2 regions of the Thermorhabdus hydrogeniformans genome follow, and region 1 is predicted to be linked to the other one. Evidence: riboswitches for the same ligand, from Rfam matches in the RefSeq annotation. Region 1 holds a riboswitch; the other holds the start of a gene.
The links. Region 1 has a riboswitch for cobalamin ahead of ACKX14_RS04845 (ABC transporter substrate-binding protein). Riboswitches for the same ligand answer to the same signal wherever they lie in the genome.
Positions count from the first base shown of each region.

Region 2: another riboswitch for cobalamin. It lies ahead of ACKX14_RS04405 (energy-coupling factor ABC transporter permease); the one in region 1 lies ahead of ACKX14_RS04845 (ABC transporter substrate-binding protein).

Region 1 covers NZ_JBJYKD010000007.1:23,274-28,646, forward strand. The annotation lists gene ACKX14_RS04830 (ABC transporter ATP-binding protein) at 1-783, opposite strand, end outside; gene ACKX14_RS04835 (ferritin-like domain-containing protein) at 1,157-1,585, shown strand; gene ACKX14_RS04840 (DedA family protein) at 1,755-2,369, shown strand; cobalamin riboswitch at 2,460-2,629, shown strand; gene ACKX14_RS04845 (ABC transporter substrate-binding protein) at 2,782-3,756, shown strand; gene ACKX14_RS04850 (FecCD family ABC transporter permease) at 3,771-4,865, shown strand; gene cobU (bifunctional adenosylcobinamide kinase/adenosylcobinamide-phosphate guanylyltransferase) at 4,886-5,373, shown strand, end outside.
Region 2 covers NZ_JBJYKD010000006.1:64,789-70,161, reverse strand. The annotation lists gene ACKX14_RS04425 (cobyrinic acid a,c-diamide synthase CobB) at 1-24, opposite strand, end outside; gene ACKX14_RS04420 (energy-coupling factor ABC transporter ATP-binding protein) at 95-925, opposite strand; gene cbiQ (cobalt ECF transporter T component CbiQ) at 922-1,698, opposite strand; gene ACKX14_RS04410 (energy-coupling factor ABC transporter substrate-binding protein) at 1,685-1,978, opposite strand; gene ACKX14_RS04405 (energy-coupling factor ABC transporter permease) at 1,968-2,681, opposite strand; cobalamin riboswitch at 2,839-3,024, opposite strand; gene ACKX14_RS04400 (class I SAM-dependent methyltransferase) at 3,204-3,806, opposite strand; gene ACKX14_RS04395 (ECF transporter S component) at 3,822-4,352, opposite strand; gene ACKX14_RS04390 (P-loop NTPase) at 4,652-5,373, opposite strand, start outside.

The DNA of each region.
Region 1 (5,373 bases):
CCCGCCGCCGAAACCGGTTTTGACGGAGACGCTATTAACCCCGGGGATATTCTGGAGGGCTGCCACAACCTCATCCTGGGGCCCTTTTACCTCCAGTTTAATTTCCTGGCGACCCATGAGGGCATGGCTTAAATTCTGCGGGGTATCCTCTGCGATAAGCCTTCCCTTATTGATAATAGCCACCCTGTGGCACAGACTGCTTACTTCAGGCAGGATATGTGAACTTAGAATGACGGTCCTCCTGCCGGCAAGGTTCTTTATGAGCTGGCGAATTTCTATAATCTGTTGAGGATCGAGACCCACCGTGGGTTCGTCCAGTATCAAGACTTCCGGTTCTCCTATCAGAGCCTGGGCGAGACCTACGCGCTGGCGGTATCCCCGGGAAATGTGACCGATCAGGCGGTTTTTGACGTCTGATATTCCAACTTCTTCCATGGCCTTAATAATCCTGGAATTTTTATCTTTGCCTTTATACCCTTTTAATTCGGCGGCAAAGTTTAAAAAATCTCTGACGGTCATTTCTTTATAAAGGGGAGGGGTTTCAGGCAAGTAACCGATATGCCTTTTAGCGGCTACCGGCTGTTTTGCCACATCATATCCCGCGACCCTTACAAGGCCCGAACTGGGATGAATGTATCCCGTTATGAGTCTCATCGTGGTGGATTTACCGGCCCCGTTCGGCCCCAGCAGCCCCAGGATTTCACCCCTTTTTACGAAAAGAGATATATTGTTAACCGCCGTCTTGTTTCCATATCTTTTCGTGACATTAAAAAGCTCTATCAAGGCGAATTCCTCCTTTCTGTAGATCCTGGAATAATATTGTTTTTTTGGGACAAAATATTCTTGAGGTGAGCTTATGGGGAAAAAATGTTTAAAATTGAAAGGGACAACGACATAAAAATACGGAGAAGTATCCCTCTCTCTATAAAAGATTCAAAATTGAAGCCGCAAAACAACCGGTCTTTTTAAAAAAAGTCAAGCTTCATGGTTGGGAAATGCTTTACGGCTCAGCAAACCGTGAAAATGAGCATTTAATGAAAAAGATGGCGAAGTAAAACATAATAAAATGGGACAAACCAATATAAAAATTATACCATAGATTGATACAAATTTTTATTCAATTTTAATTTGGAATTTAATAAAAGGAGGACGCCTGATGGAACTAAACTTAATTGTTGAAAATCAACTGGGAACGACAAAAGGGACGGCGGTGGAGGCAGCGGTCACCCAAAATTATCAGGGTGAATGTATGGAAGTGGGTTGGTACCTGGCAGCGGCCCGTCAGGCTCAGAGAGAAGGATTTGCGGAGGTGGCGGAGGTATTCAAAACCATTGCGTGGGAAGAAGCAGCCCATGCTGCACGATTTGCGGAGTTAAACGGGGAGGTAGGTACCACCAGGGACAACCTGGAAAAAGCCATAAATGGTGAGCAAAACTCCAACCGCACCAAAAGAGAAGCCGCCGTCCTGGCAAAACAAAATAATATCGACGAAGCTCATGATGTATTTGATGAAGCTGCGAAAGATGAATCCCGCCATGCCAGGGCGCTTAAAGGTATAAAGGATAGGTTGTTTATGGGTCTATAGAGTAGAAATTCGGTGATGTTGTTGCCTGGGGCAATACACATCACCGAATTTGCTATCGATTATAAAAATCGGGTCTATATGTTTTTGAGGAAAGATTTGATTTTTATAAAAAATTAAGTGTATTTAAACTTGGGCTTCGTTTGTGTATAATTAGCTCTGGGTGATATGCATGTCCACTCTCTGGGGGTATGCCAGCGAGCTTATAATTAAATACGGTTACTTCGGCCTTTATCTTAGTTTGCTGGCTGAAGGGACGGGATTGCCGCTGCCCGTTCAGTTACTTTTCATGGCGGCGGCCTACTTCGTTAAAATAAAAAAGATGTCTTTGATTAATGTCATCATAATTGCTACAGCAGGCAATTTATCGGGGAACATCCTAGCCTATTATCTGGTGTATTACGGGGGCAGGCCGATTATAAAAAGGTTAAACATATTTTTGAAGATAAAGGATGAGGATATATATAAAATAAAAAACTGGTTTAACAGATATGGTGGTCTTACGAATATGGTCAGCCGCTGGATAGGTATAACCAGAACACCGGCCATATGGGCTGCTGGCCTGTTTCGCATTGATTTTTTTTCATACGTGCTTTTTTCTTTGATTGGCGATTTTTTGTGGGCCGTTTTCTGGATTGTATTTTATATAAAAATGTACGACAATATGCGGTTGCTCCTTGGGCTGCCTTTGGAGTATAAATTGGTCGCCGTGGCGGTTTTTCTAATATTTATTTTTCTGGCGTGGGACATATTTCTTAAGTACTTCAGAAAGGGCCATGCCGGTTAGGGAATTCTAAAAGGCTTTGAATTAGGCTCCTTATATTTATGAGGAAATCCTCTACTTGTTAAAATGGGCGGTTTGGAGTATAATAGAGTAAAATTTATTGCATCAACAGGTGCCGCCGAGGTTAAAAGGGAATCAGGTGAAAATCCTGAGCGGTCCCGCCACTGTAACCGGGGATGAACTGCTAATGCCACTGGGAAACCGGGAAGGCGCAGGCAAGATGATCCGGAAGCCAGGAAACCTGCCTGTTGATAACAGGTACGAGCCTTCGAAGGAAAGGGGGAGTACGTATGCTGGTAAGCGTTAACCCGGTTTTTTCAAAGGAAGGCCGGGTTATTTTATTTTAAATTTCAACCAAAACTTAAAATCAGGAGGTAAAAATCAAAACGGCGGGGAATGCCGTTGGATTACAATCATGAAAAATAAGGTTTTACGGTCGCTCATATGCATATTTGTAATAGTTTTGGTAGCGGCTTTGGTCGCCGGATGTGGCAGTTTGAATAACGGCGGGAAAAAAGCAGAGGAAATATCATCACAGGATAATAATAAAGAGGCCGTATACCCGCTTACGGTAAAAGACCAGATGGGCCGGGATGTCACGATAGAAAAGCTACCGGAAAGGATCATATCCCTGGCTCCGAGCAATACCGAGATCCTTTTTGCACTGGGCCTTGGGGAAAAGGTGGTCGGGGTTACCGATTATTGCGATTACCCCGATGAGGCCAAGACAAAGGAAAAAATCGGCGGTTTTGCGGACCCCAATATGGAAAAGGTGATTTCCCTTAAACCGGACCTGGTTCTGGCCACCGGGATGCACCAAAAGCCGGTGGAGCAACTGGAAAAGCTCAATGTGCCGGTTATAGTACTCAATCCCGGGAATATCCAGGATATGTTAAACAGTATTGAAATAATAGGTACAGCCACCGGAAGACTTGTGCAGGCCAAGGAGCTGGTAAGTTCTTTAAAAGCCCGAATTAATAATGTGGAGGGCAGGGTGGCAGGCCTTGCCGAGAAACAGCGGCTTAAAGTGTATTACGAAGTATGGCCTTCACCATACACTACTGCTGGACCCGGCACTTTTGTCAATGACATTATAGAGAAGGCGGGGGGGCAAAATATAGCCGCCGATGCGGATAAGCAGTACCCGCAGTACAGCCAGGAGATGATTATCGCCAAGAATCCCGATATTATAATTTTCTCGCACCACGGTTCCACCCGCCAATCGGCTGATGATATATTGAAGCGGCCGGGGTGGGAAAATATCAGCGCCATAAAAAACAAAAAAGTCTTTTATGTGGATGAAGACATAGTCCAGCGGGCTACGCCCAGATTGGTTGACGGACTTGAGCGGTTTGCGGAAATTATTCACCCCGAGCTGTTTAAAAAATAACTGGAGGCAATGGCATGACCGGGAGGTCTCGTGGGCAGGATTTGGCAGAAAACATAATTTCTAAAAAAATGGATTTTAGATATAGCAGGATATATATGATGGTTATTAGCGCCATAATTTTAGGCGGCATTTTTTCGCTGCGGACAGGTTCGGTTGACATCGATCCCGGCCGGATTATAAAAATATTGCTTCACCGCCTGCCTTTTATCGGTCCTGGAATACCTGTGTCCTGGTCAAAATCCGAAGAAGCCATAATACTGCAATTGAGACTCCCGCGAATCGCACTTTCCTTTTTGGTCGGGGCGGAGCTTTCGGCAGCGGGAGTCATTTACCAGGGTATTTTTAGAAACCCCATGGCAGACCCATACGTTATAGGGGCGTCGGCCGGGGCTTCTCTGGGAGCTACCCTTGCCATCATGTTTTTTTCCGGCCTCAGAATTATCGGGGTGGGCTCAGTGCCATTTTTTGCCTTTCTTGGAGCTTTTGCGACGATTTTTATAGTTTACAGCATAGCCGGCGTTGGTGGGAGAACTTATTCCTTTACCCTGCTGCTATCAGGTATTGCCGTTAGCAGCTTTATTTCAGCACTGGTGTCTTTTTTCATGTATTTCAGCGACCAAAAACTGCACCAGATATACTTCTGGCTGCTGGGCAGTTTTTCATCCCAGGGGTGGAGCGAAGTGCTTTTGAATCTGCCTTATGGAATTGCAGGCTTGGCTCTTGGCGCGTTAAATTTACGGGCTTTAAACATACTGCAGCTGGGCGAAGATACGGCCTTTTTTACCGGTGTGGATACCGAACACTTGAAGAAAATAAGCCTGACCTCGGCGGCCCTTCTGACGGCTTCGGCCGTGGCGGTGAGCGGGGTCATCGGTTTTGTGGGTTTGATTATTCCTCACGTCTCCAGGATTACCATAGGACCTGATCACCGCAGACTTTTCTGGTTTTCGGCTCTTGTAGGAGGCCTTTATCTCATGCTGGCCGATACATTGTCCAGGGTGGTGATTGCGCCTACGGAATTGCCGGTGGGAATACTGACTGCGCTGTTCGGCGGGCCGTTTTTTCTCTACCTGCTCTTAAAGAAGAAAAACAGAGACTACAGGCTATAATCGGAAAGAGGGGAAGAAAAGTGAAAATCACCTTTATCACCGGGGGGGCCAGGAGCGGCAAGAGCCGGTTTGCCGAGAAAAAGGCGATGGAATCGGGGCAGAAGGTCGTTTATGTCGCCACCGCCCAGGCACTGGATGAGGAGATGGCCAGGAGAATAGCACTGCACCGGGAGAGAAGGCCCATCCACTGGGAGACCATTGAAGAGCCCAGGTATGTATCAAAGGCTTTAAGGGAGATAGAGAATGGCGAAAAATTCGTGAATTTTAAAGTTGTGTTGATAGATTGTCTGGCCCTTCTGGTGTGCAACTGGCTGCCCCTGGAAGAAGCAGAAAATCCCGAATTGTGGGAAGGGTTGAGAAAAGATCTTCTGAAGGAGGTCCGGTCATTAATAGAAGCGGCGAAAAGCATGAAGCAGGAGGTCATAATTGTCTCCAATGAAGTGGGTCTCGGCATTGTGCCAGAATATCCTCTTGGCAGGCTTTACAGGGACTTGCTGGGGGAAACTAA
Region 2 (5,373 bases), on a different contig from region 1:
GGCAATCATTATGCCCCTGCCCACAAAAAATCTTCCTTTCGCAAAAATTTCTTTTTTCGACCCGCTACCCTACGGCGGGCAACAAAATTTACGCTCACCGGGTCTGCAAACCTTCCTTCAATTCGCCGACGCTTCTCGGCAATCTGCAGCTCAAGAGACCCTTTTCCCTTAAAACCAATGAAATTTCCAGCAGCAACGGTTTTTTTAAATCCGCCGCTTTGAGCAGTGCATCATTTTGAAAAACCTCCAGGGGAGTTCCCGAGTCTATAACCATACCGTCTTTCATGACAAATATGCGGTCCGCCCAGGAATAAGCCAGGTTCACATCATGGGTTGACAGGATGATCTGTTTCCCTTCTTGATATAACTTTTCAATTATTTCTATAAGTTTCTCCGAATGCTTCGGGTCCAGATAGGCTGTAGGCTCATCAAATATGATTACTTCGGGCTCCATGGACAGCACATCGGCAATGGTCGCCCTTTTCTTCTGGCCATAGCTTAAAAAGTGTACCGGCCTGTCTTTTAACTCCTCAATTTCCGTGGCTTTTAATGCCTCTTCCACCTTCCTTTTAACCTCGGAAAATGGGAGATTCAAGTTCACGGGCCCGAAGGAAACCTCCTGAAACACGCTCCCGGCCAAAAGCTGGGTATCCGGATCTTGAAATACGATGCCTACATTTTTTCTCAATTTCGCAAGAAAAGAACGGGTATATCTTATCTCCTCACCCTTGTAAAACACCCTGCCCCTCTTAGGCCTTAAAATCCCGTTGAAGTGGAGGAACAGCGTGGATTTTCCGGCTCCATTGGGGCCCAGAACCGCTATCCTCTTTCCCTTTTCTATTGCCATCGAAACGCCTTTTAATGCCATGATGCCGCCGGGATACTCAAAATCCACATCTTTCATCTCCAGGATGTATTTGCTCATTTAAAAAGACCTCCGGTTAAAAATGCAATCAATAAGAGTGCCATTTCGGCTGCCGCAATTAAAAGGATATTTTTTGGGCGGATGCGATAATCATTTTCCGGCACATTAAGCTCCCCGTCATAGCATCTTGCTGCAAGCGCCGTATAGAATTTTTCGGCATCGTCATACGCTCTGATGAAGAGTGCCGATGAAAGCATGCTTAGAGAAGAAAAAGTTGATTTTAAAGATGCGTATCCCAGCCGGGAATTCTGCGATACATATATCCTGCCGGCAGTTTCCAGAAGAACGAACAGATATTTATACATCAGGTGCATGAGCTCCAGAAAAATCACCGGTAGCTTCAACCTTTTCAGTACCATCATAAGGTCCGGCACGGGTGTTGTTAGCGCAAGAAAATACACGCAGGAAACGAGGCCTATGGACCTGAAAAACAACAACCCCGCCGTCTTCAAACCCCCGTATGTCACGCCGATTCTCATGTTGAACACCGCAAAATCCATCAACATATCACTTCCGGCAGGCAATACATTTATCACTACGGCCGGAATGCTGATTAAAAGAAAAAATATCGGGGGAAAAAGAATTTTTAAATAAACCCTGACCGGAATCTTTGCTTTAAATACCAGCACCGCCGCAACAATGAAAATAACCGCCATATTTACATATATATTGGGAACAAAGCAGAGCACCCCGGAGATAAAAGCAAAAGCCAGTTTCTCCCCCGGATGCACACTTTTAAGTCTGTTATTATATGCAAAATTATCTATCAGCATTTTTCCTCGCCTTTAACTGACCGAAATAGTAACCTATGAACCCCGCCCCTATGGCAGCTTGAAGGGCAAACAAAAGGCTTTCTATCTCGCCGCTGGGAGGCTCCCATAGTGGTTTAAACCACGGCTGGTAACCGGATTTTACCGCAAGGATGACTTCCTCCGCCTTGCCATCGGCACCTCCGAACTCAGCGCCTTTTAATATAAACAGCGGAAAGACTGCAAGTAGTATTACAAGCAGAGCAAGAAATAAATTTTTTAGTAAAAGGTCTTTACTCTTCATAACGACCCTCCCCTGAAATCACCGAAAGTCCGGTAAGCATATCCTCGTTATACGCAGACAGCAGGTTTATCACCATCACGGTCAAAAGCCCTTCACTTATGGCCAGGGGCACCTGGGTAACCGCAAATATTGCCATAAACTTCATAAAGGATACGGCAAATCCGCCGGTATCGGCCGGAAATGCCAGAGCCAGCTGGAAAGATGTGGTCACATAAGTAAATAAATCTCCCAGAGCGGCTGCCAGGAAAACCGAAAGCCGTCCAGACCGGCCCATCTTTTTTATGCTCCGGTAGACTATATATGATACAAAAGGCCCCACCACCGCCATGGAAAAAATGTTTGCTCCAAGAGTTGTTATACCGCCATGGGCTAAAAGTAATGCCTGGAAGAGAAGAATAATACTTCCCAGCACGCTCATGGCCCACGGCCCGAACAGGATGGCTCCCAGGCCCACTCCGGTCGGGTGGGAACAGCTGCCCGTCACCGATGGGAGCTTAAGTGCAGATAGCACAAAGGCGAAAGCCCCGGCAAAACCCAGGAGCATTTTCAATTTAGGGTTTTTATTTACCAACTTTCTTATGGAGATTAAACCGAGTATAATAAACGGGAGTGCCAGTAAATCCCAGACAATGGCCCACTTTAATGGTAAAAACCCCTCCGTTATGTGCATGGCAAAAACCTGCCGCGGTAAAAACCACAGCATTAAAGCAGCTGCAAATACTTTTTTAATCAAAATCGTTACCTCCCTCTTTTGAATAATCTTCATCAGCTATAACGAAAAACCCCTTAACTACGAAAAGTTAAGGGGTTTTATGTCGAGTTGAAATGCACATCAACACACCTCCCTATCTCTCGTAGGTGAGTGTATCCGGATGCAGGCAGGTCTCCTGGCTCAGGTTCATCGCCGCCTTATGCCTTCCCGGTTTCCCAGTGGCGTATTATAAGGCGGCTCACCTTCACAGTGGCGGGACCGCGCGGGATTTTCACCCGACTTCCCTTTTAAGTTTAATCCTGAGGATTAAAACACCTGCATCTCAAATATTCTATTTAAACTTTCACGCCGTTGATGCAGCACCAGCGAATGATTAAAACGTAATGACTTGCTTTTTAAAGACACTTTAATTATCTATCATTTTTAATTTATTATACTAAATTCTGGTTAAAAAAGCAATAAGCAGGGTTTCGCATGCAATCCGGCAAAAATCTTATCTATTTAGCCATCTTCTTATCCTTTAATACCTATAATCACATATTTTTCTTCATCATCTATTACAGTTTCCACTTTTAACCCGGCCGACTGCATATAGGCCGCCACCTGCAGGCCGGCGGGCAGAATGTCCGAAGATACGGCTTTATCTAGAGACCGGTGCAGGCCGTTTATCTTTTCCCTGCTTTCGGAATGGCATATGATGAGCTTGCCTTTAGGATTTAACAGGGAGGTCATTTTTTTAATGCTTTGTTCTTTGTCGGAAAAATGCGGGAAGGAAGAATAACATATTATAAAGTCAAAGGAATCGCGGGAATTATAATTCATAATGTCTCCAGCGACAAAATCCACATTCGGAAAGTCTCTTTCCGGAAATTTTTCCCTGGCCCTTTCCACCATTTTTTCCGCGATGTCAAGGCCCACAATGCGGCCGGAGCGCCCTATTTTTTCAATTATATAAGGAACCAGCACTCCGGTGCCACACCCCACATCTAAAACACAGGCACCTTCTGATAAATTTATCAGATTTATTATTTCCGCCAACTTGAACGGATCATGTGTTACTTTATTGTCCCACTCAGAAGCCAAATTGTTAAAAAAATCTCTCTGAGTCAACACCATTTTTATCACATTCCTTTAAATTTTATGCGGTTCATTTTTCCTGCTGCCGGTTACAATCAACTTTACGAGGATCGGTAAAAGAATTAATTGAATGGCTATTCCGGGCAGCGCCACCACAAAAAGCCCGTAAGTAAATTTTACAAAATTAAAGGTTTTGCCCATGATAACGGCAGCGATAATCCAGTTGCCTACAATAGATACAAATCTCCCGGCAAGCATTGATGTTATCAAAGACGGATAGATTCCCAGCCTGAGTTTATTATAAGCTACAGACGCAACGAACCCGTATGTAAAAAGTTCTGCCATCATACCAAACACCCCCGGCACCGGCGGCATGGAGGTAAACAGGAAGCTCAGGAAGGGGGTAATTAGTCCTACGGCTCCGGCGAATTGCCAGGGCAGCATAAAACCGCCCAAAAGTACCGGCAGGTGCATGGGCAAAAAGATTTGCCCTCCCATCTTAAAAGAGTGAAAAGCTATAGGTAAAAGGATACCGATGGCTATCAGCAAACCGGAAGTGGCAAGATTATAATTTTTTGATGGCATTTGAGATACCTCCTGATGATTTTATTATTTCAAGGCATACACAAAAAACTTTGATAAAACAAAAGACCATGAAGCCCTGACGGATTCATCCGCCATAGACCTTCATGGTCATGCTTTCGTATCTTCATGATACCTGCTTTCGTTTTTATTATATGATATTGTCTATTTTCTTGTCAATCTTTTCTATGAGGTTTAATTAAACTGGCAGGATTGCGGACCTTTTCTGAAAGCCTGTTTAAGTCAATCTTATTTATGACATTTAATTAAATCCGTATTATTTAGAGCCATGACTATATCCCTCAAAACCTCCGCCGGTCCTGAGGAATTACAACGCCGAAAGGGATTCCGAGTTCCCTGACAACTCCTGCGGCCAGCTTCAGGTCGTTTAGCCCGAAGGGCGTGGGTTCGGTCACCAGCACGCAGTAATCGGCTCCGGATACAGCATTTATCATGGGGCACGACGTGCCGGGAGGCGAGTCGATTATAACAACTCTTAGATTTTTATCTTCGAGGCAAGCCTCGAAGTTATTTAAACGGTAGATTTGATGAAACTTTGTGCGGCATCCATCTTGCCTGCTTGCGGGCAGATTTTCTGCCGCAGTCGTTATAACCACAGGGCCGCTTTTAATCCTGCTTTTCACTTTCTTGATTACCGGTGGAGCCAGAACCGAGCCAATGGAAAGGGTCCCCTGGATAAATTCCATACCTCTGGCAGTTCCCCGTTCCACAAACCCTATTTCCTTATGAATTTCCGTTATGGCTCCGGGAGGACAGAGCAGGCTGCATCCCCCGCAGCCGTGGCAGAGTTCTTCAAATACCAGTATCTGTTTGCCCAGGTCGGCCAGGGCATGATAGGCGCATATTTTGGTGCAAATTCCGCAGTGGGTGCATTTATCGGAATCTATGGAAGGCACCGGCAGGGTAACAGGCTCCTTTTCGGTAAATTCAGGCATAAGGAAAATATGGGCATTGGGCTCTTCCACATCGCAGTCCAGTAATGCCACCGGCATATCATCTTTTA